2 linked regions of the Limnospira fusiformis SAG 85.79 genome follow. The protein of the gene in region 1 interacts with the protein of each later gene in a pairwise test. Links are inferred from orthologs where the notes say so. Each region holds a gene or a part of one and is shown in the gene's direction. Other genes may lie near its edges.

The links.
Region 2: the proteins of ribD (region 1) and accC interact in binary tests that used the Escherichia coli proteins (3 or more experiments, as listed by UniProt). The link is inferred for Limnospira fusiformis SAG 85.79 from one-to-one orthologs.

Annotation. Positions count from the first base shown.
Region 1 is NZ_CP051185.1:4,601,635-4,618,142, forward strand. What follows is about bases 5,486-8,410. They hold ribD (bifunctional diaminohydroxyphosphoribosylaminopyrimidine deaminase/5-amino-6-(5-phosphoribosylamino)uracil reductase RibD), read left to right. Parts: upstream 5,486-6,327; coding sequence 6,328-7,494; downstream 7,495-8,410. Other genes in these bases: HFV01_RS21765 (carotenoid oxygenase family protein), read left to right, coding at 5,486-6,049; HFV01_RS21775 (hypothetical protein), read left to right, coding at 7,491-8,087; HFV01_RS21780 (class I SAM-dependent methyltransferase), read left to right, coding at 8,211-8,410. Also shown: HFV01_RS21755 (Yip1 family protein), read right to left, coding at 1-2,883; HFV01_RS21760 (folate/biopterin family MFS transporter), read left to right, coding at 2,988-4,370; more of HFV01_RS21765, read left to right, coding at 4,571-5,485; more of HFV01_RS21780, read left to right, coding at 8,411-9,287; HFV01_RS21785 (SH3 domain-containing protein), read right to left, coding at 9,298-10,029; HFV01_RS21790 (NACHT domain-containing protein), read left to right, coding at 10,237-11,631; HFV01_RS21800 (glucose-1-phosphate adenylyltransferase), read left to right, coding at 12,400-13,695; HFV01_RS21805 (AAA family ATPase), read left to right, coding at 13,782-14,246; HFV01_RS21810 (DnaJ C-terminal domain-containing protein), read left to right, coding at 14,367-15,359; HFV01_RS32355 (Calx-beta domain-containing protein), read right to left, coding at 15,788-16,508. UniProt on the Escherichia coli protein: Converts 2,5-diamino-6-(ribosylamino)-4(3h)-pyrimidinone 5'-phosphate into 5-amino-6-(ribosylamino)-2,4(1h,3h)-pyrimidinedione 5'-phosphate.
Region 2 is NZ_CP051185.1:1,972,524-1,988,955, reverse strand. The notes cover bases 4,969-7,817. They hold accC (acetyl-CoA carboxylase biotin carboxylase subunit), read left to right. Parts: upstream 4,969-5,636; coding sequence 5,637-6,998; downstream 6,999-7,817. Other genes in these bases: HFV01_RS09385 (YggT family protein), read right to left, coding at 6,995-7,279. In the rest of the region: HFV01_RS09425 (nucleoside triphosphate pyrophosphohydrolase), read right to left, coding at 1-194; HFV01_RS09420 (hypothetical protein), read right to left, coding at 234-1,070; HFV01_RS09415 (hypothetical protein), read right to left, coding at 1,090-1,386; HFV01_RS09405 (IS630 family transposase), read left to right, coding at 2,741-3,616; HFV01_RS09400 (IS630 family transposase), read left to right, coding at 4,081-4,956; ltrA (group II intron reverse transcriptase/maturase), read left to right, coding at 8,257-10,059; HFV01_RS09375 (RNA-guided endonuclease InsQ/TnpB family protein), read left to right, coding at 10,112-11,275; psbX (photosystem II reaction center X protein), read left to right, coding at 11,500-11,622; HFV01_RS09360 (hypothetical protein), read right to left, coding at 12,405-12,857; HFV01_RS09355 (SIMPL domain-containing protein), read left to right, coding at 13,292-14,101; HFV01_RS09350 (HAS-barrel domain-containing protein), read right to left, coding at 14,118-14,786; HFV01_RS09345 (DUF1830 domain-containing protein), read right to left, coding at 15,161-15,457; HFV01_RS09340 (iron uptake porin), read right to left, coding at 15,612-16,432. UniProt on the Escherichia coli protein: This protein is a component of the acetyl coenzyme A carboxylase complex; first, biotin carboxylase catalyzes the carboxylation of the carrier protein and then the transcarboxylase transfers the carboxyl group to form malonyl-CoA.

The DNA of each region.
Region 1 (16,508 bases):
TCGGTACTCGATCGCAAAACGTAACTCCCCCGTTAAAGGGTCTCGTTTCACCGTAGCTACCCCGAAAGCAAAATGCCCAAAATAGATTTTCATTGATGCTAATTCGGCTTTCTTTCCGCCAATACCGCCAAACAGGTGCATCATCAAAGCGCGATCGCCTTCTCGCCATTGAGAAATCGCCATATGATCATCTTCACCCTCATTGTGCGGAGATAATAACACATTTTTCATCTGCCCCTTTTCCGCCTTTAAATTACTCAAATAATCACGCCTAAAGTAATCCAAGCATGGTGTCAGACCGTGAATCACCCGTTGAGGGGAGAGGCGGAACATTTCCCTAGGTGCGATCGCCTGTACCGTAAACCGACCTTGCTTATTTCTCGCCCCATAAATATACCATCCTCCGCTGTTAACCGGAGACTCTTCCACCCCCTGATTATTAAAAGAATAAACCCCATTACGATTAGGGATTACCGTCGGCATATAAACTATCTCCTCATACCCATCAAAATCCCCTGTAGACGGGTTAAAATGCCGAACTTGAAACAGGTCATTGCCCAAGTTTTTGACAAACCTTACCACCCCATAAAACCGCCCGGAAATTTGCATCGGTTCCCGTTGAATATACACCACCGGAACACCCTCCCCAGTATCCTTAATTACCACCGGTTCACGAAGTGCCACAATCATATCATCATCAGGTCTCGCCCCCGCCAAAGACTCCAAAGGATCGACATTTTCCCAACCATCAAGTCGGTGAGGATGAACCTTTCCCTGTCGTTGACTAAGCCGCGCTTGATCAGAGAAATTCACATCCATTTTTAACAATTTCGAGTAGTTTTGCACCCACTGTTCATCACTCCAGCGCAAAATTACTACCTGTCCGATGCGATGTTGATTTTCCGGGTCAGCATGATAAATTTCCAGCCGCACCCCTTTCAGGGTTTCCCGTTCATCTTTACTTGGTAAAATTAACCGACCTATCCAAGTATAATTGGGGTGATATAACTCGGGATTTAACCTTTGTTGAATTGGATAATAACCCACCTGATTAAATAACCCCTGCTTGTAGCGTTCATATTCGCTAATGGTGATAAACTTCTGCGGGTCTAATCCGGTGATTTCCCAATTTTGACAGAGAATACCTGTAATAATTTGCACCGTCTGTTCCAGGTGCGTCCGTCCGTCCGGTAACAGCGCATCCCCCATGGGTCCATCATCGCCATTATGACCTACTGGACCCAAAGAAATCAAGATAATTCTGCCCCGTCTTTTGGCACAATTCCAATTAGAAAGAACGGAAATCGGCCAGCGTCCTGAAAACATAATCGGACCGAGTTTTTCCACATTATCTTTTTCCCCCACTAGGTGATAGAGTCTTTGAATCGCCATAGCCCCGGTATTCCCACTAATTACCCCCGCTAAAGAAATCACCTCAATGGGGGCATTAATATTGTATTTCAGGAAGCTAACCGCACCCATAGACATCTGACCACCCCCACTGTAACCAATCAGGGTAATCGGTTTACCACTACCGAGGGGATAGCCAAAGCTAATTAGACTATTATAAATGACTTGGGCTAATCCTTGGTTTTGAATCGGACCATAACGGGGGTCGGCGGCGATCGCTACAGAAACTACATTGCGGAAATTGATAATAAAAGCGATCGGGTTAGCCGGATTTTTTAGGGATATTGATTCAATGATTTGCCAAATAAACGATAGGGGACGGTCTGAGGTTAGGGGTTTATTGGTGACACTATAAGGCATGATTCCTTTGACGATGAGAATATCATCAGGTAAGGACTCAGCTACCTTATCCAACATATTTTCAACTTGGGGGAGGTATTCATGGGAACCTTGATTGATACCGTCTAGGTACATTACATAACGGGAAATACTGTTGGGGTTCTCGATTTCTTTGACCGGGGTTCCTGTATATTTCAGGGTGCGATCGCCATACCATCCCGCCCACCAACTTAGGGCTTCTAGGGGAGTTAGGAATATCGAAAAGAATAGCGCGATCAAGCCAATAGTCGTCAGGTCGATCGCTAATTGCAAAGTTTGTTCTAACGCATTGTACCAACGACTAAACCAACCTGGGGACTGGGAGGAAATTAACACAAACACGAAAAACCCCGTTAATCCTAATGCGATCAATTGGATCGCCCGGTTGCGTTTGATGGTTTCTGGACTGTGGCGGGTCGCAGCATCCAGTATTACTTCATTACCCACATCATCGATGCTTTCGATATTACCTGATATCACCATTTGTGTGAGTTTTTGGCGATCGGTTACTACCTCGGTTCCCGCCACTAGGTTAGTTAACTTTTGACCCAGAATCATTAACGGACTGCCGATCGTTCGTTGTAAAATCTGCAATAGTACCCAGCCTAACCCTACCGACGAAAAAGTAGCCCAGGTGTCAAAATTGGTTACTGCTTTAATCGCCGTTACTTCCGCTAGTAATGACCAAATCGACAGAAATACACCAATGGGAACGCCAAAATAGGGAAGACCCACTATGAATCGTAAAATTTGCGGCGCGTAGCTTAATCCTAGCGTCGTAATCGTTGCTTGTAGGTTAAGTCCGCTATTAAATATCGCATTGTGAACTAGCCAAATACTCGCCGCCCAAAACCAAAACGTGAACACAAACAAAATCGCGGCCATTCCTAAACTCAGCACAAATCGGAAGGGTCGGACTCGGTTAATAAATAAAACAATCGATTGACCTATCGCCTGGGAGACTCCCGCCACCAACACTATTGTTAGGGCTAGTCCTCTACCTAGGGGTAGGATATTAATTTCTACAAAAGCATCTCGGTTTAGGGACAGCGCCCCTAAGATTAGATGCCACCACTGATCAAATGCCGTTTCCATAGTGATTTATACTGCCTAGACTTAAAGCGATCGCATCATTGTGTCGTTTTTGATTGAACTCGCTATGATATCAATATTGAAATTTCTTAACTTTTGTTTACAAAATGGAATTATCCCCAGTTAGCTTTGGCAATACCAAGGCATGGCTCAAGAAGCATATACTATTTGGCAATGAACCTAACCCAGAATTGGTCGCTATTCTGACCGTGTACTTTGTGCAAGGTATTCTGGGCCTCTCCCGTCTCGCCGTTAGCTTCTTCCTCAAAGATGATTTGGGTATGAGTCCCGCCGAAACCGCCGCCCTATTCGGAATAGTCTCTATTCCCTGGGTGATTAAACCCCTATTCGGCTTTATGTCCGACGGGTTGCCAATTTTTGGATATCGCCGCCGACCCTATTTAATCCTATCCGGGTTAATGGGGACTTTCTCCTGGGTTTACCTAGCTACCTTCGTTGATCATCCCATTACCGCGACAATTGCGATCGCCCTTAATTCCCTATCCGTAGCTATCAGCGATGTGATTGTAGACTCCTTAGTTGTAGAAAGGGCGCGAAACGAGTCTATCAGCAATATCGGTTCCCTTCAATCCCTCTGTTGGGCTTCCTCAGCCCTGGGGGGGTTAATTACCGCCTACCTCAGCGGCTATCTCCTGGAAATCTTTACCTCCGAAACAGTTTTCCTCATTACCGCTACCTTTCCCCTATTGGTGATGGTTGTCGCATGGGCGATCGCTGAAGATAAAATTACTAACATCTCCAATTGGCAAACCGTCAAACACCAAGTCCAACAACTGCGGGCTGCCATCACCCAAAAATCCATCTGGCTACCCACTGCCTTTATCTTCTTGTGGCAAGCTACCCCCACCGCCGACTCAGCCTTTTTCTATTTCACCACCAACGAATTAGGATTTCAACCAGAGTTTTTAGGACGAGTCCGCCTAGTTACCAGTATCGCCGCCCTCCTCGGTATTTGGTTATTTCAGCGATTCTTTAAATCTGTCCCCTTCCGTAAAATCTTCCTAGTCTCAACCCTTCTCTCCGCCGCCCTCGGTATGACCATGTTACTCCTAGTTACCCACACCAACCGCGCCCTAGGAATAGACGACCACTGGTTTAGCCTCGGAGATAGTCTCATCCTCACCGTAGCCGGAGAAATCGCCTATATGCCTGTTTTAGTCCTCGCCGCCCGCCTATGTCCCCCCGGTGTAGAAGCCACTCTTTTCGCCCTATTAATGTCCATCTCTAACCTTTCCCGACTCCTATCCCACGAGTCTGGCGCACTTCTCACCCACTTATTAGGAGTCACCGAGACTAACTTCGATAAATTATGGTTGTTAGTCATTATCACTAACTTAACTACCCTTTTACCATTACCCCTAATTCGCTGGCTACCATCTACCACCGCCGAAACTAACACCCATAACATCCATTCACCCAACCTAGAATCAACCGCAGAATTAGTCCCCGAATTAGTCACCACCGATTAATTAATAACTGGGAATCGGTAATCAATCCCCCTTTCCGACTCCCTCCCCCTCACCTAATCGGCGGGATTTATGCCTGCTATTCTCAACCTATCTTGACCTATCACACATCTTGATATATACTAAATATATCTACTAACTGATGTCTGATATCAATTAACCATAATTTCTCAGTTAATCACCTTAAACCAAATCATTGAATCATGCAAAATACCATATCTGAACCCTCCCAAAATCAACTATCATATAACCCCCAAGAATGGCAAAAAGGCTATTTGTCTCAACCCAATGAATACAACTATACCATCACCAATATTGATGGAGAAATCCCCCCAGACCTGAAAGGAACCCTATTCCGTAACGGTCCCGGTTTATTAGATATCGGTGGCTTACCCATTCATCACCCCTTTGATGGAGATGGCATGATTTCCGCTATCCGTTTTCAGGACGGACAAGCACACTATCAAAATCGCTATGTCCGCACCCAAGGCTATATAGACGAACAACAAGCCAAAACTATTCTTTATCGCGGTGTATTTGGAACCCAAAAGCCTGGCGGTTTTCTCCACAACGCCTTTGACCTGCGGATTAAAAATATTGCCAATACTCAAGTCATTTATTGGGGTGGTAAATTACTCGCCTTATGGGAAGCAGACCTACCCTATCATCTCAACCATCAAACCTTAGAAACTATTGGGCTAGATAACCTTAACGGTATCCTCGAACCCGGAGAATCTTTCGCCGCCCACCCCCGCATTGACCCCAGTTCTAAGTTTAATGGCGGTTCCCCAAGTTTAGTTAATTTTTCCATTAAACCAGGACTATCAACCACTATCCGTATTTATGAACTCGACAGCCATGGTAGCCTCCTACAAAAATACGCCCATACAGTCCCCGGATTTGCCTTTATCCATGATTTTGCCATCACCCCTAACTACTGTATTTTCTTCCAAAATCCTGTAAAATTTAATCCCCTTCCTTATCTGTTTGGACTCTGTGGCGCAGGACAATGTGTGCATTTTCAAACTAATCAACCTACCCGCATCATTGTTATTCCTCGTGACCCCGCACAACGACAAAATATCCGACATTTTGACGCTCAATCTGGCTTTGTTTTCCATCATGCTAATGCTTTTGAACAGGAAAATAAGATTGGCGTTGATTCTATATGTTACCAATCTTTACCAGGGGTTGACCCACAAGCTAATTTTCGCGATACTGATTTTAATGCCTTAGAACCTGGTCAACTCTGGCGGTTTACCCTTGACCTCACTACCGGACAGGTTCAGCGTCAATTAATAGAATCTCGCTGTTGTGAGTTTCCTACTACTCACCCTAATTCTGTCGGTCGCCCTTACCGATATCTCTACTCCGCCGCCGCCCATAATAGCCAGGGAAATGCACCCCTTCAGGCGATTATTAAGTTTGACCTGGAAACCGGTTTGCGTCAACTTTGGACTGCTGCACCACACGGCTTTACCGGAGAACCTGTCTTTGTTCCCCGTCCTCATGCTACCTCCGAAGATGATGGCTGGTTATTGACTCTCGTTTATAATGCACAACACCATCGCTCAGATGTCGTTATTTTGGATGCGAAAAACCTTGAAAAAAATGCGATCGCTACCTTACACCTTCAACACCATATCCCCTATGGCTTACATGGGACCTTCGCCAACATTTAACTGACTTAACATTGGGGCAGCTTTTTTGTATACAATCTTCTTGCCCCCTTCTGGCTCGCCTAATGTTAACTTTTGTAAAAAAAAATTAAGTTTTGTTGCAAAAAATTTTTTTTTGGGGAGGGGGGTTGCTTTTTCGCGGCACTTGCGCTACACTTTTAATATAATGGGATGGTTGCAAAATTTTTATTTTAGGCAGTAGTTCATTATTAAACTTAATACAAATATACTATCATTAATCCTGAGCCCCTGTCAACCCCTTTAACAAAAATTGTCGGCTGATGAATTTACCAAATGCTCAATCTGTCTCAGAATTTGACCGCCAGATGATGCGTAATTGTCTAAATCTGGCAAAGGAAGGGCTAGGAAAAACGGCACCAAATCCCCTAGTAGGTTGTGTGATTGTCCGTGATGACCAAATTATCGGGGAGGGATTTCACCCCGGACCAGGACAACCCCATGCAGAAATTTTCGCCTTGCGGTCTGCGGGAGAATTAGCCAGGGGAGCGACAGTATATGTGAACCTAGAACCGTGTAACCATTACGGAAGAACTCCCCCCTGTAGCGAAGCGTTAATTAAAGCAGGAGTTGCTAAAGTAGTGGCGGGAATGGTGGATCCGAATCCTCTGGTAGGTGGACAGGGAATTGCTAAACTGCGCCAAGCCGGAATAGAAGTAATTGTGGGAGTAGAAGAATCAGCCTGTTTAAAATTAAACGAAGCATTTGTTCATCGGATTATTTATAAACAAACCTTTGGTATATTGAAATACGCCATGACCCTGGATGGGAAAATAGCCACAGATACAGGTCATAGTGCTTGGGTAACAGGTGCGATCGCTCGCCAGGAAGTCCACCGTCTACGGGTCGCCTGTGATGCGGTAATTGTGGGGGGAAATACGGTCAGGCGAGATAATCCTCACTTAACCACCCACGGTCAAGGGGAACCCAACCCGTTGCGGGTAGTCATGAGTCGTAGTTTAGATTTACCATCATCAGCGCGACTGTGGGACACTTCCGAGGCTGCTACCATAGTTTTTACAGAAGTTGGTTCCCGTCCCGATTTCCAAGAACACTTGCGGAAAAAGGGGGTAGAGGTGCTGGAATTTGCACCATTGACACCCGCTAAAGTTATGTCATATTTCTATGAGCGTCAATTTTTGTCCGTGCTATGGGAATGTGGGGGTCGTCTAGCCTCTGAAGCCATAACTCAGGGGTGCGTTCACAAGATTTTGGCGTTTATTGCTCCTAAAATTATTGGTGGACAGGCTGCACCCTCTCCGGTCGGTAATTTAGGCTTTAGTCAAATGACTGAAGCCTTATCCCTAGAAGCAGTAAGCCTGCGAGCGATCGGTTCAGATTACCTAATTGAGGGTTATTTGTCGAATGGCTGGTCTGGAGCCTTACCAGAGGCTTTTCAATTCCAGACTACAGGGAGTAAAGCCCTATGAATGAGGTGGTTATTTTAGGCTTGATGGTCAGCAGCCTCGGTGTGGAAGCCGTCCTCGCTGGAAGCTGGCTATGTCAATTGCAGGATGAACAACAACAAGAATATGAAGAGGAGGAAGAAATCTTGACTCATTATGATTCCGATAATCCTAACACCACCACTATTGCATCATCTCAATCTCAGATATCCTCCCCTAATCATCAAGACTGGGAATATAAAATTGTTCGCGCTCAAAGAGATTTATTTCGGAACCCTAAAACCTTTGAAAAACTTTGTCAGGAAGAGGCGATCGCTGGTTGGGTAATGGTGGAAAAACTAGACGATCGCCGCATTCGCTTTCGTCGTCCTAGCAATTACCAACCATCCCAGTCAGATCAGGTAGCCTTGATTGACCCCTATCGGTCTTCCTATGGGTCTAGTTTTAACTTGATGGGTTTACTAACAGGTTTCGCCTTTTTAATCGCCATTATTCTCCCCGCTTATTTGGGATATATATTGGTATCAACCACCTTAAATACTCGGCTCCCAGAACTACCCATAACCCCCGAAATAACTGAAGATAATGAAAGTGAAGACATCGAAATCCCCAGATAAATCCTATAGATACCATCAGAGTTTAGCACCCCATTAAGTTTATACTTTCGATTTCTGAGAAAATGCGATAATTGGTCTATTCTGCTGTAGGATAGACCATTATTCTATAGTGTTCATCTGGTTATGACTGCAACTAAAAGCCTCGAAACCCTTGGCTGTCTTGGTCAAGTTACCTTAGAAGGTGATCTGGTACGCCTTAAAGGTTGGTCTGCTTCCTGGGGAGGTGGTCTCGTCCTGGATTTTCGTATTAATATTGGTGGCTTAGATGTTCCTGAGTTTCGGGTAGAGAAAGGGTTAATTAGTCAGGATGTCCAACAGTTATTTCCTAGTTTAGATCACGCTGACCAGGCTAGATTTTTAATTTATATCCCCCTAAGTTGGATTCAACAAACAGGTTTATTCAATAGTTTGGTAAGGCTAACTCCTATATTTGCATCGGGAGAAGGTGATGTTTTATTTGGGTTCTTGGAACCTTCGCTTCCGGTTCCCGAAAAAAGCGATCAGGTTGGGGTGGGTGGTAGTTTTAAGTTGGTGGCGGCGGACTTTTTAGGACACTTTGTTAATAAAGCCAATTTACAACCAGCAGAGGCGGTTCTTGATGCGGGTTGCGGGGTCGGTCGCATCGCTTATGGTTTGGCTTATTATCTCAACTCTCAAGCCTCTTATCACGGGTTTGATATTGTTCCCCATTGGATTGATTGGTGTCAGCAAGTGATTAGTGCTACCCGTCCTAATTTTCATTTTGAATGTGCGGATTTATACAGCGATCGCTATAATCCCACTGGCAAAACTCCCGCCGAAAATTTTGTGTTTCCCTACCCTAATAACCAATTTAATTTTGTGCTGTTAACTTCCGTTTTTACCCATTTATATGCAGCCGCCAGTCGGAATTATTTACAACAGATAGCGCGAGTGTTAAAGCCGGGTGGTAGGTGTTTATGCACGTTTTTTCTATTAAATGATGAAACCGAATCCTTGATTAAATCCGGTCGCAGTTCCCGGAATTTTGCCTATGCTGTCGGCGAAAGTTTTATCGATGATCCTGATAATCCCGAAGATGCGATCGCACATTCCGAAGCATTAGTAATGGATTGGATTAAGGATTCTGGTCTATCAGTACAACGCCAAGATTATGGGATGTGGTGTCGTCGGAGTCGTTCCGCTAGTTATCAGGATATGTTGGTGTTGTGCAAAAATTAAAGCATTTACCTCATTCTAATCTCACCAAAAACTCATAGGTAAAACCTCGGAAATTCGAGTCAAGCTCGAAAGTATAGGTTCCCGATTCCGGAATCATTCCCGTCCATTCCGTTAGGTCATCATTAGCATTAACATCATCCCCTAAAAGTTGACCATCTGGAGTGATAATATAGGGGAAAATAGAGTTTTCCGCCGTAACTGTCAGGGTTTGACCTGCTTCAGCTTCCAAGGTATAGCTATGGCTACCACCGCCAATAATTTCACCTTGGATAATAGCTGAATTACCACCCGGTAAAAATTGAATCGGTTGGCGGACATTCGGACAACTGCTATGGGTTCGGTTTTTAGCAACCCATCCCGGAACCGGATCGCTAATTTCTAGCCAACCGTCTTGCTCATTTACTACCGAAATAAAAGTATTATTGGGTAGTTGACCAACAATGTTACCTTCCTGAACTTGAGGCGCGCGCCGTACATTTAAAGGAGGGTCAGGGTCTTGGACAATTGCCATAGTAATCTCGCAGCCAGTTGTCGGGGGTCTCACCACAATTGGTGGCGACTCTATAACCCCAGGTGCTTGACTTGGCGCACTAGGAACCGGGGAATCAGTAACTGTTCCTTGAGGTGAGGCGGCGGGAGTTTCCTGTGAAGATCGCCACTGAATAGCGATCGCTGCTACTATAACTGCTGTCACCAGTCCGGCTACACTGGCAACTATCAATTGCTTGGGTTTGAAGGACATGGGACAGACCTCGCTGGTAGACAAAAATCATCTTCAAAAATTGCAGAGTTCCCAATTCCAAATATATCAAAACTTACCCCCTCTTCCCCAATCCTTCAGGACTCTAACCTAAAACTTAACATGATAATTATCCCTAAAGTCATAGTTCAGTGTATTTTTAACATAACCATTATTTCCTGTCCCGATCGCAAATCCTGACTCTATTCAATGCCTAGATTAACTGGTACTCGGGTACAAGTTCCCAAACGCCATCAATTACTCACCCAAGTTAAACAGGAGGTGAGACAATATCGGCTACAGTCTCCCCATCGCCATGTTCTCACCAAGTTAGCCCAGGAAAAACCCCCCCTACGCATGAGGCGCGCTTGGGATGTGGAAGTGAAAATAGGCAGCCGCCCTAGTGTGAAATTAGCAGCTAATGCCGGAATTATTGAAGTATTCGATCACATTGATGGCCGCCTGTTGATTTTGGGGGGGACTGGTTCCGGGAAAACTACCACCCTGGTGGGACTGGCTAAGGTCTTAGTAGAGAGAGCCTTATCTGATGAACATGAACCTATGCCGATTTGGCTCAATTTATCATCTTGGCGAGTTGAGCAACAGTCTATCTCCGATTGGATGGTAGAGCAAATGCACCTCAAATATGCGATCGCTCCCGAATCAGGACGCTACTGGATGGAACAACTCCAGATTCTCCCCTTATTGGATGGTTTCGATGAGGTCGAAGAACATCATCGGGAATCCTGTATTCAATATATTAATGATTTTTTAGACAGTCATCTCTCCCCCCTACATTTAGTAGTATCTAGCACCGTCAAATCCTATCATCCCTGTCAGGCAAGGTTGCAACTAAATGGTGCAATATTGTTACGTCCCTTGACTAATCGACAGATACACAAGTATTTAATGAATGCTAGAAGTCGGGAACTTTGGCATGACATCGAAGAAGAACCACAGTTATTAAAAATCGCCCAAAAGCCATTATTTTTAACAATGATGACCCTAGCTTATGAAAATATCTTAATCTCATCTTGGAAACATTTAAACACCATTGATGATCAACAAGAGTATTTATTAAAAGCCTATCTGCGCCATCAAATTTCTAGCTTACGCGATCGCCATCATAATAGTGATGCCGGAAAAAACTACAGTTCCGAACAATTCCGCCACTGGCTAACAGAACTCGCCAAACGCCTGGAAAAAGAACAAACTCAAGATTTTATCCTCGATCGCATCCCGAAAACCTGGCTACATACCCGCGAACAAGAACGGGCTTATCATCTGGGTATGAAGATAGTCGAAAGTGGGATTTGGTGGTCAATTATAGCAATCATGATCCTAGCAATCATTTGGCGATCGCTGCCATTGTTAATCGCCGCCATGACCCTAGGAATCATATTAGCCCTCACCTACCAACCGTTGAGCCTAAAATTGGCGATCGAACGCCTGATCTTGCGATTTGTCCTATGGGGAGAAGGAGATGCACCCTGGAACTATGCCCAATTTTTAAATGATGCCACCGGGTTACTGTTGCTCAGAAAAATAGGCTCACGCTACCAATTCATTCATCGCCTACTACAAAAACACCTTGGCAAAACGTGACCAGCCTTACAACACAGGACGTAACTCCTCTACCAGGGCTCGCCTCAGTAGTTGATGATGCCCTGATGTCCCTATTTAGCCCGTCTGACCCAGCCCACCAGAGCGTCTATTTGCCAGTTTTAACTTTGCTACTTGCCAAGATTGCCATCCAGTCGGACACTTAGACTTGGGAGAACTGATGCAGTCGAGAGCATGATTTAATCTCAAATTAGGTTAACATTTTACGGCAATACGGTATAATACCAAGTATGGTGCGAGACCTTCGGGTATGAAATAGAGCTGAAATGGGCGTGGGGACTACCCGGTGAGGACTTCAACCCCTTGCTTGATTGGGTCGCATCCCTGGCCATCCCATAACACAGCCGGATTTTTTGGCCCACCTTCGAGACTTCCAATATGGTTGCCAAGGTGAAGCGTCTAATCAGGTCTAAGACTGCCCGAGCCATGCTGACATGGGCGCATTATCGATTCAAACTAACCCTGAGACATAAGCGCGGAAATAACTGAACAGTTGTAGATGTGACCGAAGAATACACCAGCAAAACCTGTACTCACTGTGGTCATGTCCATTCCCAGCTAGGTGGCTCAAAAGTGTTCCGATGTCCTGAGTGCGGGTTCACTCTACCACGGGACTGGAACGGTGCTTTTGGAATCTTTCTAAAAGCTTTGCGGGATACCGCCTCTGTTACCTTAACGGGTAATAGTGCTATCGTCGCATTGTCCGGGAACAACCGGAAAAATGTCGCGTAAATGTATCAGGTAATTGAAGTGAAACAAGTATTAGCAGTAATTCTAGGTGGCGGTGCGGGCACCCGTTTGTACCCCCTAACCAAAATGCGAGCCAAACCCGCTGTTCCTTTAGCCGGTAAGTACCGTTTGATCGATATTCCGATCAGTAACTGTATAAACTCAGAAATTCTGAAAATCTATATCCTGACCCAGTTTAACTCAGCATCCCTTAACCGTCATATTGCCCGAACCTACAACTTTTCTGGCTTTACAGATGGCTTTGCGGAAGTCCTCGCCGCACAACAAACCAGTGTGACTAACCCCCAATGGTTTCAGGGAACTGCTGATGCAGTGCGCCAATATCTATGGCTCATGGAAGAATGGGATGTTGAACATTTCCTAATTCTGTCCGGTGACCACCTGTACCGCATGGACTATCGGGATTTTGTCCAACGTCATATCGACACAGGGGCAGACATCACCCTATCAGTTTTACCCGTAGACGAAAAACGGGCTTCTGCTTTCGGTTTGATGAAGATTGACGAAAGCACTGGTCGGATTATCGATTTCAGCGAAAAACCCAAGGGAGAAGCCCTAAAACAAATGGCAGTGGATACCAGCAGTTTGGGGTTATCCCCCGAAGAGGCTGCCGAGTCGCCTTACATCGCTTCTATGGGCATCTACGTTTTTAAAAAGGATGTTTTATTTAAACTACTCAAGGATGCCCCAGATCAAACCGATTTTGGTAAGGAAGTGATTCCTGGTGCCGCTAAGGATCATAATGTTCAAGCCTATCTGTTTAACGATTACTGGGAAGATATCGGAACTATTGAGGCCTTTTTTGAAGCTAACTTGGCTTTGACTCAACAGCCACAACCTGCTTTTAGTTTCTACGACGAGAACGCTCCTATTTATACCCGTTCCCGCTACTTACCACCATCCAAGATGCTGGACTGTCAGATCACTGAATCTATTATTGCTGAGGGTTGCATTCTCAAGGAATGTCGCATTGATCATTCTGTGCTGGGGTTGCGCTCTCGTGTCGAGTCCGGTAGTCTCGTTGAAGACACCATGTTAATGGGGTCAGATTTCTATCAACCTTTTGCTGAACGTCAATATGGTTTAGAAAAAGGTAGCGTTCCTATCGGTATCGGTAACAACACTACTATCCGCCGGGCTATTGTCGATAAAAATGCTCGCATTGGTCGCCATGTCCAGATTATCAACAAGGACCATGTTCAGGAAGCAGAACGGGAAGAGGATGGCTTCTACATTCGCGGTGGAATAACCGTAATTTTGAAAAATGCCGTGATTCCAGATGGGACAATTATTTAGGTTTACCTTTTGGGTAGTTCTATGGTTGACTAAGGGAAAGGAGGCTATTTTAACCTTCCTATCATATAAACAATCTGCCCTAGTCCATGTCTAAAATTGTCTTGATTATAGGGCTTCCTGCTAGTGGGAAGTCCTTTATTGCTGAAAGGTTATCTCAAGGGTCGCACTTTCAGCGCTGGGTCTCCACTGATAGAATTCGCCAACGCTTATTTGGTGATGAGAGTATTCAAGGACCTTGGTTGTCAATCTGGGCTCAGGTTCGCGGGGAACTTCAACAGGCCGTTGCTGATATGGTTGATGTTATTTATGATGCAACTAATGTTCAACGCCGTCGCCGCCGAGATTTAATTGCTCAGGTCCGTGGTTTTGGTTTTCAGTCCGTGGTCGGATTATGGGTTAATACTCCCCTGGAGGTCTGTCTAGCACGCAATGAAAGGCGATCGCGTCAAGTTCCTGAAGGGGTGATTCTCCAAATGTATCGCCAACTTACTGACGCGCCTCCTACTCTTAGTGATGGGTTCGATCGCCTCCTTGAGATTCAAAATATATAAATATGCTGCTTTTCCTAGCATCCTCTGCTAGGCTGGATCGAATTAGAGTGAATTTTCAGACCCAAGTTATTGTGCGGACGCACCCAAAAGCACAAAATGAGAACAGTAGGAGACTAGATAATGCCGACGACAGATTATAAAGATTACTATTCGGTTCTCGGCTTAACTAAAAATTCTAGCGCCGATGAGATTAAAAAAGCCTATCGCCGATTGGCTCGTAAATATCACCCAGATATGAATCCCGGTAATAAGGCTGCGGAGACCCGCTTTAAGGAGGTTAATGAGGCTTATGAGGTACTCTCTGACCCCGAAAAACGCCAAAAGTACGATCGCTTTGGTCAATATTGGCATCAAGCCGGAAACTCCGGTTGGTCGGGAACTACTAATAGTGCTAATAATCCTGATGTCAGTGGGTTTGATTTTAGCCAGTTTGCTAGTTTTGATGAGTTTATCAATAGTCTATTAGGACGCGCGGCGGGAAGTCCTGGGGGCGCTGGTAGTCGCTATTCCTATCGCACCAATCAGTCCAAATCACCCGGTTATGGTGGATTTGAGGATTTTACTTCTTCCTCTTCCTCTCCGGGTGGTTCTAATCTTGAGACTAAGGTGACATTGACTCTTAGTGAAGCCTTCCACGGTACTCAGCGCCGTATGGCTGGTGGTGAGGTTTCCATTCCGCCAGGGGTGAAGCCGGGAAGTAAGATTAGAATACGGGGACAAGGACAGGTTGATCCCTATACCCAGCAACGGGGAGATTTATATTTGATTGTCGATATTCAACCCCACAATTTTTTTAAGTTGGATGGCGATAATCTGATCTGCGAAATTCCCATAACTCCCGATGAGTTGGTTTTGGGAGCCTCTATTCAGGTTCCTACTCCTGATGGTATGGTCAAAATGAATATTCCCCCTGGGCTTCGGTCTGGACAGTCTCTCCGACTGAGGGGGAAAGGTTGGCCGAAACCAAAGGGCGGCGGACGTGGTGATCAGTTTGTCAAGTTATTGGTGGTGCCACCTGATGAACTTACTGCGCGCGAGCGTGAATATTATCAGAAAATTGCCGCTAACCGTACTTTTAATCCCCGTAGTAGTTTATCTTCCATCACTCTTTAGATAGTCAAAACTCTACAGCCTCAACTCGATTATAACTCGATTCTCCAAAGGCAAGGGACAACCGGGAAATTAATTAATAATTTTACTAACCATATCCCTCTGGGAGATGATCAACCCCCCCATATCAAGCCTAAGCTATGGGGGAATTGTTGACTATGAGATGCGATCGCTTTTTCAATCAACTTATGCTCACACAAGCACAAACCCTATATATCACATTTTAGGTAATTTGTCAACATCTCATCGGCAAAACTGATGGGCTAGTTTAGCCAGACCAAAACCTGGTTTATACCAGCTAAATTTACCTCTCATTTAAGGCTTTATCTGTCTGTTACTTCAATCAAATTCGGGTGAAATCATGAGGGTGTCAGACATTAATTAATAGTGCTGACATCACCTCATTTCCCCCCAATTTTACCTACTCTATACTAAACCCTCCAGGTAGCTAAGTAGGTATCATTTCCACCCAAAGCATTAGGGTTAATAGCTGTGGGAGTCGTGAAAACCTCAGGTTGAGTAACTGTGCCAAAAATCACGGCTTGACCATTGCGAACCGTAAAAGCATTAACAGTTCCTCTTGAGCCATTGTCACCAGGTTGGGTTAGTGGATTCCAGAATCTCCTGATTGTATAATCTGGAGAAAGTCCCAAAACCGCCATTTCTCCCAAGGTGTAGTTTCCTACTGGTTGACCGTTAATAGTTTTATCACCGCGATTTTGGAGTTGGAATGCGGAAGAACCACCAATATAGACCTGTCCAAATTCATCAGCGGTAATAGAGCTGGGGTTAAAACTATTAGCACCAGTGGCAGTGCGGGTAACAATAAATTGACCGCGTTCGATATCTCCGTTATTGGGATCTATTTTAGCATGAAAAGTAAAGGAACCAGCACCCGCGCCAGAAAAGCTATTAAATTGATCAACATTCACCATAGTTGATAGGTTTTGGGTGATGTCTTGACCATCCCTTTGAAAGACGTTATTTCCGCCATCGGTTTTTCCGAGGAAATAGAGTCCGCCATCTTGTCCAAAGGTAATTCGTTCTCCACGGGTATCAGCACCTAAATTCTGTCCGGTGATTTGAGAGGCGCTATAATCCCAGGTATTCCAGAGTTGATTTAATCCGGTATCAAAGGCGCGTAAAAATGGG
Region 2 (16,432 bases), 2.6 Mb from region 1 along the record:
AAAATATCTGCTAATTCCTCCAATAGACTAGCATCATCGCTTTCTTGAACTTCCTCGGCTTCTTCCCTTAACTTATTTCGTAAAGCTATGCGATATTCCGCCTCAGATAAAACCTTGATTTCCGGCTTACCTCCAGATTGTCGTATCATTTCAGGAATGCGATCGCGCACCAGTTTATAATATTCTTTACGCATTCAATTATCCCCTCACACCACCAAATTTTGCTGATTAGATTACCGAGAAATTCTCGCTTCCGACAAAGCTATTTCCTGATTCCGACGATACAAAGCCACCCGATTTTGAGCCGTAGCATAGCGAGGATAGCTAGGAGATACAGCCGCCATTAAATCAGCCGCCGCCCGCCATTTTTCCGCAATTTCTAACCATTCCCTATCAGTCATTGCATCCCTTCCTAAAGACACAGCATTTTCAGCTAATTGGACAGCCTGTTTAAACAACTCTTCATCCGATAATACATCATCAGAAATTGTCTGATTGGGAGTAGGTTTCACCGATGTATAATCCGAGTTAAACAATTGAGTAACCGCTAAACTCATCCATTGATAAAAAGCAAATACCCCCACAATTAATAACACAATTATGCTGATGAGCGCAATTAATATACCCCGTGACGATTGTTGCTTTTGCACCAATTCCTGAGATGGATAACTATCAATTAGTCCCCCACTAGTATGACCCGGTAATCCCGCCCATATATGTGGTTTTTTTATGGTGATATTTTCTGACCAAAGCAGTTCACTATCTGGACTATCCAGAATATCCTCTAACCACAGTAATTGATGTTGATTAAAGACACGACTATGGATGCTAACTCGGCGAATCTTCCGGGGAGCAATTGTCTCTAAAACGTCCTTAATCTCACGGACTAAATATGATTTATCCAGATATTCTGCTTGCTTTCCTTCACAAAGTAATTGCAGAATACCCCCCACAAAAACAGCCCTAATTATTACCTTACTTTCCGCCAGATAATAATTAAGTACCTCAACTATGGCGACCACACTACCTTGGTGAGCCTGTTTGATCAAATCATTAATTGCATCCATCATTTAGCAGCCGAAACTATAGCTATTGACTGACTTCCCGAAAAAATTGCCCTAATTGACGACTCATTGACTTCACCAGTCCTTCGGATTTTTGAAGTTGAGCGTCAACTGTTGCTTCTAATTCCTTAACCCGGGCTTCGGGAAGATTAAGCAATTCTAGCAATTTTTGATAGGCGCGTGCCTCTTCATCATTAATCATTGGCTCCTCTGTAACCCTAGCACTAGAGCTAATCACCTGATAACCCAAAGCCAAAACCAATTCCCGTTCCTCTGGAGTTTGCAGTTTGGGAATCAACTCGTCAAGGGGAATATTCTTCATCAGATAATCCTTTGACACTCCCATTGCCTAAAGGCGAGGGGATTCTTCATTCATAGACCCAACTTGCTTTGACAGGATTGCTCCAGCCATAGTATAGGTCGAATCTCCTGAAGCGTTCGGGTATAAGACCCATGTTCCGCTATGCCCTAGCGTACACAAGGCTGACTTTGCTGCGCAACGCTGCGCGAACAGGATGTTGAGCGCAGCATTCCTATCCCGATCCAAGTTTAACCCACATTGACAAACATGAGTTCGAGTGGATAGGGCTTTTTTGACCACTGCACCACAGTTAGAGCATTCTTGGGAAGTATAAGCCGGGTTAACGGCAACCGTCACCTTGCCAAACTTAACCCCAAAATACTCTAGCCACTTCCTGAATTGATACCAAAGAGCATCATTAATCGACTTGGCGAGACAGTGGTTTCTAACCAAATTCTTTACCCTCAAGTTTTCATAAGCGACCAAATCGTTAGATTGGATTACGCAACGCGCCAGTCTCTTGGCGTGTTCTATGCGCTTCGCGCAGGCTTCGCCAACACGTTGCCTACTTATCTTGAGGTGTACTCGTCCTAGTTGGTTAATCGCTTTCTTTCGGTTGGATGAGCCTTTCTTTTTGCGAGAAACACGCTTTTGTCTAAATTTCAAGCGGCTCTCACCCTTTCGATAAAATCTGGGGTTAGGTTCGCGCTTGACCATTAGAATCGGTATAAAATTCCTTTAATCCTACGTCCAAACCAATCGCTTTACCCGTGGGCTGACTATCTACTTTAACATCCGCTTTGAGCATAAATTGAACATAGTAGCCGTCCGCACGACGAATAAGCCTAACCCGTTTGATTTGTTCGAGCGGGTAGAAATGTAAATCCCATGTTCCTTTGAGTTGAAGCTGGCCTATGCCTTTTTTGTCGGTGAAGGTTATTTTCTTACGAGTTTCTGATAGCTTCCACCCAGAAGTCTTGTATTCAACTGAACGACTGTTCTTTTTGAACTTGGGAAAGCCTTTCTTTCCTGGAATGGCTTTCCGGCAGTTATCGTAGAACCTTGCGATCGCCGAATATGCTCTTTCAATGGAAGCTTGACAGGCACTGGAGTTTAAGTCGCGAGCAAAAGGAAATTCATCTCGAGCGTGTTTTGCGCTAGGCGATACAAATCCTTCTGCCCAATTCCTGAATTATCCATCCAGAAACGGACGGCTTTATTGCGGATGAACTGAGCAGTTCGGATGGCCTCATAAATGGCAATGCACGTGATTTGACTTCCCTTTGGCTTTAAACTCCACTACAATCATTTATAGTACCAGACAGGAAAGTTAGGACGTATAATGGAGAGGACGAGATGACTAAGAAGACCAAAAATGCCAGCCCCCTATAGTTACGACCTCAGACAAAAAGTTATTGATGCAATTGAACTAGACGGTATGCCCAAAACAGAAGCCAGTCAAGTTTTCCATGTCAGCCGGAACACCATTAATCTCTGGCTGCAAAGAAAAGCACAGACCGGAGACTTCCTCCCTAAACCTAATCACCCACCTGGCAATAACCACAAAATTACCGACTGGCATAAATTCAAAGCTTTTGCCCAAGAGCATGGCGATCAAACCTCCGCTCAAATGGCTGAACTTTGGGATGACGACATCTCTCCTCGCACCATATCCAGAGCCTTGAAGAAAATTGGCTTCACCAGAAAAAAAACTTACGGCTACCAAGAACGTGATGAGCAACAGCGAGAGGAGTTTATTGCTCAGATTGAACAGATGGAGCCGGAAGGGTTGGTTTACCTCGATGAAGCTGGCATCAATAGTCAAGACTCGGATTATCCTTATGGTTACTGTGAGCAAGGACAACGCTTCCATGTCCTCAAATCCGGGAAGAGGCAGGGCAGGGTGAGCATGATTGCGGCATGGTGTCATCAACAACTCTTAGCCCCCTTTAGCTTTGAGGGTTGTTGTAATCGGACAGTGTTTGAGTTGTGGTTGGAGTTCATCTTAATTCCAACACTGAAGCCAGGTCAGACTCTAGTGCTAGACAATGCAACGTTTCATAAAGGGGGACGGATTCCTGAGCTAGTGGAGGCGGCTCAATGCCGTTTACTCTATCTACCACCTTATTCGCCAGACCTCAACAAGATAGAGAAATGTTGGTCGTGGTTGAAAGCCCGCATTCGCCATTGTATTGAGCAGTTTGATTCTCTCCATGATGCCATGGATTCCGTTCTCCAAGCTGCGTCCTAACCACCTTGACTAATGCTATACATAATGTATTTACATTATGTAACTTCTAAAATATGAATGCCTACCCTATCATGTCCAGATATTACCCAGAACTAAGTTACCCCCAACAGATAGCTTTACCTACAACCTACGGCTAAGATTTTGGGGGTGAACTGATTATGTTGGTATCGGTTTCTGCTCGGTAATTGTCACCAGTTGAAAAGTTGTTTAGGGGTATCGGGTTGGTTCCGGTAGGAGATAGTTTAGATTAGGCGATCGCACTTTTCATATCAGCCAGATGATAGCCCATAGTTTCCCCTCACCGAGGATTATGAATCAGACCCATAGATAACCGGATAGGCGATCGCTCATAGGTTTACCTATAGGTCTAGTCCACGGAAAGGCGGTCTGATATCTTTGTATAGCACAAGACATGAAAGTTAGGACGTATAATGGAGAGGACGAGATGACTAAGAAGACCAAAAATGCCAGCCCCCTATAGTTACGACCTCAGACAAAAAGTTATTGATGCCATTGAACTAGACGGTATGCCCAAAACAGAAGCCAGTGAAGTTTTCCATGTCAGCCGGAACACCATTAATCTCTGGCTGCAAAGAAAAGCACAGACCGGAGACTTCCTCCCTAAACCTAATCACCCACCTGGCAATAACCACAAAATTACCGACTGGCATAAATTCAAGGCTTTTGCCCAAGAGCATGGCCACAAAACCTCCGCTCAAATGGCTGAACTTTGGGATGACGACATCTCTCCTCGCACCATATCCAGAGCCTTGAAGAAAATTGGCTTCACCAGAAAAAAAACTTACGGCTACCAAGAACGTTGGAAGCAACAGCGAGAGGAGTTTATGGCTCAGATTGAACAGATGGAGCCGGAAGAAGTGGTCTACCTCGATGAAGCCGGCATGAATAGTCAGGACTCGGATTACCCTTATGGTTACTGCGAGGAAGGAAAACGCTTCCATGCCCTCAAATCAGGGAAGAGGCAGGGCAGGGTGAGCTATATAGCCGCATGGTGTCATCAACAACTCTTAGCCCCCTTTAGCTTTGAGGGTTGTTGTAATCGGACAGTGTTTGAGTTGTGGTTGGAGTTCATCTTAATTCCAACACTGAAGCCAGGTCAGACTCTAGTGCTAGACAATGCAACGTTTCATAAAGGGGGACGGATTCCTGAGCTAGTGGAGGCGGCTCAATGCCGTTTGCTCTATCTACCACCTTATTCGCCAGACCTCAACAAGATAGAGAAATGTTGGTCGTGGTTGAAAGCCCGCATTCGCCATTGTATTGAGCAGTTTGATTCTCTCCATGATGCCATGGATTCCGTTCTCAAAGCTGCGTCCTAACCACCTTGCCTAATACTATACATTGATAGGTGTATCTTTGTACATTGATAGCTTGGGGAATTATCTTCTGCTGTTGTCGTGGTTGATTTTGAAACATATCCTCCCCCCAACCGGAACAAACACTCTTGGGGGTGCGACCGACGTGATAGCAGTCAATGGTGAGGAACGAACCGATAGGCTTGCCATTGACGGGTATCACAAGGGAGTTACCCTATCGGTGTTTGGTTGGGGGGAGGTATGGATATTTGACAGATTGATTAAGTTGTGTTTATTGATTAACCCGTCAATAATTAAGATTTGTTGCTAAAGGATATGCACCAATCGTCCCGTATACTAAGACTGAATGGAGTGCATATTGAGTGTGACGATACGACTATCGGGTTAAGTGAATTCCCGCGATAGTAGTCAGGATAGGGGTTTAAGTAAAATGCGGATGGCGAGACTCGAACTCGCAAGGCAAAGCCACACGCCCCTCAAACGTGCGCGTATACCAATTCCGCCACATCCGCAGAAGACAACCGAGGACTAGGAATGATTTTTCCCATCGGTGTGCTAATTTACCATTGTAGCACCAAACTCCAAAATTGCCAAACTTTTTTTGCCAACAAATTTGGGTAGTATCTTCCACAAAGTCCCAAAATAACATATCCTAACTGATTATTGCCCGAACACCACCGAAAATGCGGTTTTCAAAGATCCTGATTGCCAATCGTGGGGAAATTGCCCTACGGATTCTCCGAAGTTGTGAAGAAATGGGGATTGCCACAGTGGCCGTCCACTCCACTGTAGATCGCCATGCCTTGCACGTCCAGTTAGCCGACGAAGCTGTTTGCATAGGCGAACCCAGTAGCAGCAAAAGTTATCTAAACATCCCCAACATCATCTCCGCAGCCCTAACCCGGAACGCCACCGCCATTCATCCTGGCTATGGTTTTTTAGCGGAAAATGCCAGATTTGCGGAAATTTGTGCTGACCACGACATCGCCTTTATCGGTCCAACCCCGGAGGCGATTAGGTCAATGGGAGATAAGTCCACAGCCAAAGAAACCATGCAGCGTTTCGGTGTTCCCACCATTCCCGGTAGTGAAGGCTTAGTCACCAATGACAAAGCTGCCCAAAAAATAGCCCAAAAAATTGGCTATCCAGTAATTATCAAAGCCACCGCCGGGGGAGGAGGTCGGGGAATGCGACTGGTCCGAAGCGCCGAGGAACTCCCGAAACTATTTTCCGCCGCCCAAGGAGAAGCAGAAGCAGCCTTTGGAAACCCAGGCTTATATATCGAGAAATTTATCGAGTGTCCCCGCCATATTGAATTTCAGATTTTAGCCGATGGATTTGGGAATGTGATTCACCTAGGGGAAAGGGACTGTTCAATTCAGCGACGACATCAAAAGCTACTGGAAGAAGCGCCCAGTCCGGCTTTAAATCCTGAACTCCGGCGAAAAATGGGAGAGGCGGCGGTGAAAGCAGCCGCATCAATTAACTATACCGGGGCGGGAACAGTAGAATTTTTACTCGATCGCCATGGGAAGTTCTACTTTATGGAAATGAATACCCGTATCCAGGTAGAACACCCGGTAACAGAAATGATAACGGGGCTAGATTTAATCGCCCAACAGATCCGCATCGCCCAAGGACAAAAATTGCATCTCACCCAAGATCAAATTCAGCTTAGGGGTCATGCGATCGAATGTCGGATTAATGCGGAAGATCCAGATCGCAACTTTAGACCACACCCCGGACGCATCAGCGGCTATCTTCCACCGGGGGGTAATGGGGTCAGGATTGATTCCCATGTGTACACCGATTATGAGATTCCCCCCTATTACGATTCTCTCATTGGTAAGCTAATTGTCTGGGGTCCTGACCGGGCAGCGGCTATAGTAAGGATGAAACGCGCTTTGCGTGAATTTGCTATTACCGGAGTTCCCACAACCATCAGTTTTCATCAGAAAATTATGGAAACCCCGGAGTTTCTCGAGGGTAAGGTTTACACCAATTTTGTGGAACAGTGGATGAACAAAAATTTGCCTTCTCGTTAAACAATCATTCTCAGAATTCCCTGTTGTCCCAGTAACAATTCCCGCAGGAGGCTAAAAATCCCTACCCAAATCACCGGGGTAATATCCACGCCTCCCAAAGGGGGAATCACTTTGCGGGTGATGGCTAAAAAGGGTTCCGTTGGCCAGAAAATCAGATTAAACGGAAACTGATTTAACTCGGCTTGGGGATACCAGGTCAAAACAATGCGGAAAATAAATAATAGGGTCATTCCCGCCAGGAACAAGCCCAGAGTCCAGTCTAAGATGGTAAAAGTTGTCATGGCCTTGAGTTGAAGTTTGTTAACCTTTTCCCATTTTAGGGGTTAGCCAGCCCCCTAAATTGGCAGTGGTTGCCAAGTTACAGCCTGTTCAGAAATCATCTGATCACCTCTCAAAGTCCCTCTCCCTCTATGGGATCCAGATTTAGGGTGAGGGCAATATATTAAGCGACTGGTGAACAAACTGTAACTAAAAGGGAGTTTGATGGGCTAATTGACATATTCATGGTTGATGGTATGATAGATGCACATGACATTACGACAATAGTGCGGGAGTCTGAAAGCGCCGTCGCTTTAGCGCGGGGATGAAAGACGACACGGCGACTTGAGTCGCCGTCCTGCCAAGACGGCTTATATTGTGTGCATGGATATAGCCATGATGTGCGATTCGTTCCCGCCAAAAGTAGAAGGAAAATTCCTGAAACGTAGGCGGGGCAGGGAACACAGCCCCCAAAGGGCATTGAACCTTGACAACTAGATATCGATGGTGGTGAAAGTCCATCCCGCGAGGTGTATCGCGTGAAAGCACGTCCCCCACAGTAGCGACTGGTCATCAATCTGTGAAGCGGGGATGAAAGGGAGTAAGCCTGGGTCTAAACGGGCGCCCTCTTGAGCAAGTGTCCATGGATAGAAAACGAAGTCACGTCCGAAAGCGTCGTTACTATAAACCTGCGAAAATTAGACTGACACGCAGGAGCCAAAATGGCTAAAGGATAAAGGGGAGGCTGATATCATACAGACCTCTCATACACCCAAATAAACCCGGCGTAAAGTGGCATCCTAAAGGCACAATCAATCGATATCTGGAACGAAGTAACCTCCGTTGTTGCTCTCAGGAATAAGGTCGAAATCCTGAGTAGGAAACCATCCGCAAGCCAACGTGAGGAAGGATTGAGTCAGAAGCGAATGTCTGGGGTAATGCCCAGGATATGCTGACGGACTCACGATAACTTGGAAGATGGAGCCTTAGTAGCATGGAAATGCCCAAAACGATTGGAAACAATACGGTGGTGCTGGAATGGCAAGATGTTGATTGGAAATCAATCGAACGTCGAGTCTTCCGCCTGCAAAAACGGATTCATCAAGCCGAACGTCGTGGTGACATCAAAACAGTTCGCGGACTCCAAAAGTTACTGCTGAAGAGCTGGTCAGCCAGAATGTTAGCGGCTCGTCGGGTTACACAAGATAATCAAGGCAAAAAGACGGCAGGAGTGGATGGGGTTAAATCCCTATCCCCAAAAGCACGTATGCGCCTTGTAGGTCAATTGAAGCTCAACTCAAAAGCCAAACCCGCACGTCGGGTATGGATTCCCAAACCGGGAAGAGACGAAAAGAGACCATTAGGAATACCCACAATATACGACCGCGCATTACAAGCCTTAGTCAAAATGGCACTCGAACCCCAATGGGAAGCCAAATTTGAACCTAACTCATACGGGTTAAGACCAGGTAGGTCTTGTCAGGACGCAATCGGGGCAATATTCAATGCCATTAGGTGCAAACCTAAATGGGTATTAGACGCCGACATTGCTAAATGCTTTGACAGGATTGACCATGGCAAACTATTGGACAAGCTCGAAACGATACCCGCCATCAGACGACAAATCCGGGCATGGTTAAAAGCTGGGGTAATAGATTCTGGACAGCTATTCCCGACCGATGAGGGGACACCACAGGGAGGCGTAATAAGTCCCCTACTGGCAAATATTGCCCTCCACGGCATGGAAGAGAGCATCAAGGAATTAGTGGAACAACTACCTGGAAAAGGTAGTCGTACCAATCGAAGACGAGCAGTATCCTTAATCAGATACGCAGATGACTTCGTTATCATTCACGAAAACCTTGGGGTAATCGAGAAATGTCGTGACCACATCCAGGAATGGTTGAAAGGGATGGGATTAGAACTCAAAGAGGAAAAAACTCATATCACTCACACTCAAGAGTGTGATAACCCGGGATTCGATTTTCTCGGTTTTAACATCCGACAACATAAAGTTGGCAAATACAAAACCGGGAAGAATACCCATAATGAGCCTCTAGGATTCAAAACCATCATCAAACCCAGCAAGAAGGCTGTCAAGTCCCATTACCAGAAATTGAAACAGATAGTAGATTCTCACATCGTCGCACCACAAGAGGGGCTAATTAGGCACCTTAATCCGGTCATCAGGGGATGGAGTAACTACTACTCAACTGCGGTGTCAAAACAAATATTCTCCCAATTGGACGAACTCCTCTATTGGAAATTAGCCAGATGGGGAAAAAGAAGACACTCAAATAAGACTGGGAAATGGGTAGCTCGGAAATATTGGCGGAAGATTGGAAGTAGAAATTGGGCTTTCGCGACTCGCACGGAGTCAAACCCGATGCAGTTACGAAGCCATGCAGAAACACCAATTATCCACCACACCAAGGTCAAAGGCGAAGCCAGTCCATACGACGGTAATCTTAAATACTGGAGTACAAGAATGGGCAAACAACCAGGAATTCCTACAAGGGTGTCAAAGCTCTTGAAGAAACAAAAAGGGAAGTGCGCCCACTGCGGACTAACATTCCGGGAAGAAGACGTGATGGAAATCGACCACATCATCCCTAAGTCGAAAGGCGGAAAGGATACATACAAGAACCTCCAACTTCTTCACCGTCACTGTCACGACGTTAAGACGGCCTTAGATGGTAGTCACGGTTCTCATGACAAGAGCCAAGTTATCGAGGAGCCGGATGAGGTTAAAGTCTCAAGTCCGGTTTTGGAGACGAGTCGGGTGGGCGACTACCCGGCTTAGTTTAACTGTACTAGAGTTCAAAGCCTACGGAAAACCCCAGCAATTCAGCGCCATAGACGAGGCGGTGAGAACAGTTCAGTTCATCCGAAACCAAGCCATCCGTTATTGGATGGACAACCAGGGAACTGGACAGAACGACCTGCAAAAGCTATGTGCTCAACTTGCTAAGGAATTCCCTTTTGCTGCTGAACTCAACAGCATGGCTCGGCAAGCATCCGCAGAAAGAGCCTGGAGTGCAATCTCTCGATTCTACGAAAACTGCAAGAAGGGTATCCCCGGAAAGAAAGGGTTTCCCTCTTTTAAGAAAAATAACCGCTCGGTAGAGTACAAAACCTCTGGGTGGAAGTTAGACTCGAATCGCAAGGCAATCACCTTCACCGACAAGAAGGGCATTGGTAGACTAAAGCTCAAAGGCACTCGTGATCTGCATTTCTATCCAATAGAGCAGATTAAGCGAGTTCGCCTCGTCAAAAGAGCCGATGGCTACTATGTTCAGTTCTGTATTCGTGTAGAACGGACTGAATTTGTTGAACCCTCTGGTCGAGCCATCGGCTTGGATGTTGGACTCAAAGAGTTCTACACCGATAGCAACGGTGAAACAGTTGGAAACCCCCGGCATCTCAGGAAAAGTGAATCACGACTAAAGCAGTCGCAGCGCACTGTTTCCAGAAGGAAGAAAGGGGGTCAGAATCGAGCCAAGGCCAAGGTGGTTCTAGGCAAGCGCCATCTCAAGATAAGTAGGCAGCGTAAAGATTTGGCTGTGAAGTTGGCAAGATGCGTAATCCAGTCTAACGACTTGGTAGCCTATGAAGATTTGAGAATCAGGAATATGGTGCGAAATCACAGCCTTGCTAAATCGATTAGCGACGCTTCCTGGTATCAGTTTAGGGTGTGGTTGGAATATTTGGGCAAGGTGTTCGGCAAGAGCACTATTGCTGTTCCACCCCACAGGACAAGCCAGGAATGCTCTCGCTGCGGTGTCATTGTGCAGAAGACTTTATCCACTCGAACTCATGTTTGTCGATGTGGATGTGTGATGGACAGGGACTATAATGCAGCGAGAAACATCCTTAGTCGGGGATTGAGTACGGTAGGGCATACCGGAACTTTGGCGCTAGACGCAAGCAACGCTTCAGGAGAATCGACCTCTACTTTGGCTGGAGCAATCCTGTCTGAGCAAGTTGGCTCGTTGAGTGAAGAATCCCCGTCGCTTTAGCGCGGGGAGTGTCAAATGACATGGCAAATAGTGATAACCATGTTGATGACCTGTGGAACGCGGGGCAAAGCCGATCGCCAAACCGTAAGATCAAATAGTAGAGAAAAAACTGCTATAGGCGGTTTGGTAGGTAGGAAGCCCGGGCTGTAATCTTCGATTCAGCGTCGGGTAGTTTACAATAATAAAAATATAATCTGCACTTGCACTCTAAGGATCTGATTAAGATGACACCTTCATTGATGAATTTCTTCTATAGCTTGCTGGCTGGTATCCTGATCATTGTCGTCCCGGCAACTGTTGGGTTAATCTTTATTAGCCAGAAGGATAAAATCATCCGTCGTTCTTAGAAACTTGACAGGAGCCGATTTTTAGCTAAATTGGGGTTTATGGGGGGCTAGGGGCGATCGCTATTCCCCCTCCACCCCCAACCGTCGAGAAGCCCGGTTTCTAGGAGAGCATGATTTAATCTCAAATTAGGTTAACATTTTACGGCAATACGGTACAATACCAAGTATGGTGCGAGACCTTCGGGTATGAAATAGAGCTGAAATGGGCGTGGGGACTACCCGGTGAGGACTTCAACCCCTTGGTTGATTGGGTCGCATCCCTAACCATCCCATAACACAGCCGGATTTTTTTGCCCCCCTTCGAGACTTCCAATATGGTTGCCAAGGTGAAGCGTCTAATCAGGTCTAAGACTGCCCGCGCCATGCTGACATGGGCGCATTATCGATTCAAACTAACCCTGAGACATAAGCGCGGAAATAACTGAACAGTTGTAGATGTGACCGAAGAATACACCAGCAAAACCTGTACTCACTGTGGTCATGTCCATTCCCAGCTAGGTGGCTCAAAAGTGTTCCGATGTCCGGAGTGCGGGTTCACTCTACCACGGGACTGGAACGGTGCTTTTGGAATCTTTCTAAAAGCTTTGCGGGATACCGCCTCTGTTACCTTAACGGGTAATAGTGCTATCGTCGCATTGTCCGGGAACAACCGGAAAAATGTCGCGTAAATGTATCAGTTTCCCCTTCCCCAGTGGAGGGTTACTTAGAAACTGGGTTTCTTTTGTCCCCACCCCTGACCCCTCTCCCCAAGAAAGATAGGGGTTTTAAGTGTCTACCTGTCATTATTCCCTAATCTGAGGAAAGTTAAAGTTGCAATTAAGGATGTTGTCCTGTTTCATGCAGGACTTAATCTGGTATGATGATATGGGGATAAATTCACCATCTAAGACAAAATCATCGGCATTCATTACCACCCCCAAAATTTCCTGAGTTTCCCGCAGACGGATGACTGTATCGTTGGCAAATCCATCATTGTTAAAATCAATGAGTAATTGATAATCTAAGTCCTCTTCTGTTAAGCCACCAGTCAAACCAATTTTATCCCCATGAAACCAATCAAAATCAGTGATAACCGGTGCTTCATTGATATTATGAGTGGCATTTTCGACGCTAATAATAAAGACATTTTGGGGATTTGCTCTAATGTAATCTGCCCAGGCTGGCTTAGAAGCCATTAAACTCAAGGGAGGTAAAACAGTTAGCAGGGCTAGGCTGACTAATTGTGAGATAAGCATCACTCGAATTTGACTCTACAATTAGAATCTACGAGGGTGATTATGTGATTTCTGAATCCTAGGTGATACTATCCCAACTTAGACAGGATTAATAAGATTGGCGGTCTCCTAGAAGTGAAGCCCTAGAATCCTTATTCAGCTAGAGTTACAGGAGATAAAAGACTGATTTTTTTATAGGGATGTAAGAGTAGACGGTTAATAAACTGGTTGATGACATTTGGGTTTTCTCTCATCCGAGCGCATAATGGTCGATGAGAACCTTTGTCGAATTTTGGCGGCTGGGGTTTCACTGGTGATTTGGTGCTACCTAGTGGGCTATGGAAAAGCCATGATAAAGGAAATCCCATGTTTATTGATATGTCCTGAATCAAGAACTGATAGGATGAAACAGATAGACGGTTGCTGAACATCTTGGCTATAGCAGCCTGGAAGTTATGCGATTTTTGGGGTTAGCAAACTTTGACACATTTATCCAGCCTATAATTCAGGGGAGAAATACCATCATGAATACAACCCGCTTATCTCGTAATTCTATCAACCCCTGGGGGGCGATCGCTGCTTTATCCTTGGGTTTGGGGTTTATCAGTCTTCCTTTTGTCCCTCCGGTGGTCGCCCAGGAACAAATGGCGAGAACATTAACGGTCAGTGGTGAAGGTATCGTGACTATTCCCACGACGTTAACTCAGGTACAGCTTGGGGTGGAAGTTCAAGGGAGAACAGCCCAAGAGGTTCAGCAAGAAGCGGCTAGACGTACATCAGCGGTGGTAGAATTACTGCGATCGCGCAATGTTGAAAAGTTGGAAACGGCGGGAATTCGCCTCAACCCCAACTATAACCATCGCAATAACCAACGAGAGTTAATCGGCTATAGCGCGACCAATAGCGTGACGTTTCGCCTCAAAACGGAGGAGGTTGGGAACTTACTTGATCAGGCGGTAAATGCTGGCGCTACTCGCATTGATGGTATTAGTTTTGTGGCTGCTGATGCTGATCTGACTGCCGCCCACAAACAAGCCCTACAGTTGGCGACTCAACAAGCCCAGCAACAGGCTGATACTGTGTTAGATACCTTGAACTTGAACCGCCGGGAAATTGTCAATATTCAGATCAATCATATCAGCAGCCCTGTTCCTAGACCGATGATGCGATCGGACGCTTTAGCCAGCGCCCCAGAGGCTTCAACCCCTGTTATTGGAGGGGAACAAGAGGTTAGGGCTTCGGTGACATTACAAATTCGATATTAAATTAATTCTCATACTATTAGGGGTGAATTTGTTTTAAAATCATTCGCAGGCGATCGTAATCATCTTTGAGCAGGACACTAATAGACCGTCCGGCTTCAATTAACCAACTGCGATCGCAATTTCGCTTATGATATATTTCCCGGATAGTTGCTGCCACTAAAGAGTCTACCGGGGCATTCATCACTTGTAGTAAGCTGGCTAAAAAATCCAGGCTTTCGCTAAAATAAACTATGTCCTCCGACTCACACCGATACACAGCTTGATGAATTTGGGGAGGTCGGGGGGGGATATATTGGTAAATCTGTCCCCGTTGTGGTGTGGAACCATTTAGCCCCCCGGAGGTTTTCTCAAAGCCGACAATAGCAGCCTTAAATTCTGTTTTCAACATGGCGAAAATTTGGGGCTGCTGTTCCCGCAATTCTTCCAGGGATAAGCCTAAAGCCCTGGCTCTATGTACGGAGTCAATGGGGCTGGTGGTGGCGTGGTAAACTACGCCATAGACGCGATTATTGGACTCCTCATCAATTGCTGTTACCCAACTACCAAAGGGGGGCATTACTGGAAAACTGAGGTCTTCTGGTTCTAAACACTGGGCTAAAAATTCGGAGGTTGATGTTTCTATCACCTCGGCAAAGTGGTTATGGTGACGGTTGTTGATCTCAAACTGAGGAAAGGGAAGACGCATATTTAATAATTAATAATTAATAATTAATAATTAATAATTGGTTAGAAACCCGGTTTCTCAAAGAAACCGGGTCTCTTGAACTGTGGGGGAGAAACTCGGCTATAGAGAGGATAATGGCGCATCATTCACGAATATATCCACAAAATATCTCTTTTGTCAATAGGGTGACAATGGGACATGGCTGGGGACACTAAAACTCGTGCATCGACATTATGAATAATTAATCATTAATAATTAATAATTAATAATTGGTTAGAAACCGGGTTTCTTGAACTTTGGGGGAGAGAGGGCGGGTTTGGTAATAATGTGACTAACTGCGGAGGCGCGCCCCTACGTTGGTACCGCACCCGTCAACACTGCTGGCTTATGGATTATTAACCGCAGCCAAGGACTAAATGGGGTTCTGCTATTTGATTTTCTTTGGTGGCTAAATCTATACAGGGGACTACTTGTGCGAGGTTTGGCTTTACGCGATCGCCTCGATAAATCTCAAGTTTCGCTTCGGTAACTGCTTCAAAAAGTAAGCGTTCTCCGGGAAAGAGAATGTGTTCAAAGTACCATCCGGGGATATTAGAAATTCGGATAATTTCTAATTTAGTGGTGGCATTTTGATAGTAGCACAAAATGATGTCGGAATAGGTTGGGGGTATGGCATCAAAAATTGGGGACATTGGATAAACCTGGTGTAATTCAGAGACGAATAGGCGAGCTACGATTAGGCTAGGTGGTAAGTGTTAAGATATTGTGAATTTTCCCATAATTGATAAAATTGATCAAGGCAGTTTTAGATGTGAGGCAGTGGTTAAGGGGTCTAGCGGATGGGTACTAGAATGTAAAGGTAGTTCTGATCGTGCCAATTACGAGGTCTTGATGTCGATCGCTTTGATTAGGATTAGTAATCAAAATGATACCTGGAGTAATGGAAAGATAATCATTTAACTGATAACGATAAAACCCCTCCAAATGCCAGGATGAGTCAGTGGGAAGGGTACGCCCCAACCTTCCTGAAGCATCAAGATTAGCCAGATATGGTTCCCGACCAATGATCACGCCGCCTAAACTGCCTTCATGGAATAAATCAGGTAATGCCACAGTGATAGCATAGTTCCAAATTTGCCCATCAGCGACACCACGAGCCCTAGCGGCGGTATATCCTCCCCAACCTCCGAGGATAACTTGAGGGTGAACACGCCAAGATAATTGTAGGCCATAAGAATGACTAGAAACGCCTGTGGCGACCCCTAGGGGGTTAAGTCCGTTGGTTAATCCCAGCAGGGAATTAGCTATGCCAGTACCAGTGTAGCCGTTAAAGGCATTGCGGTTAACTTCTCCGGTGGTGCGATTAAAAACGGGGCCATTGTTCTGACCATTATCAAAGCCAAAGTTTCCGGGGGTAAAGTAACTATGGTTATAAGTTAGGGCAAATTGTAGGTTATCTGTGGGGGTAACAGTCAATTGTGCCAGAATGGAAAAATCGCCGTTAAATAAGCCTTGTGATGGTTGTGAATTGGTGGCGGTGGGGGTGAGATATCCGACAGATAGGGATGTGGGACCGAAGATGCTGGTTAAACTGTGATCGCGAAATTCATAATTGATACCAATTCCAGCGCCTCCCCCGAGTCGGTAGATGGGGTTACGTTGACCAA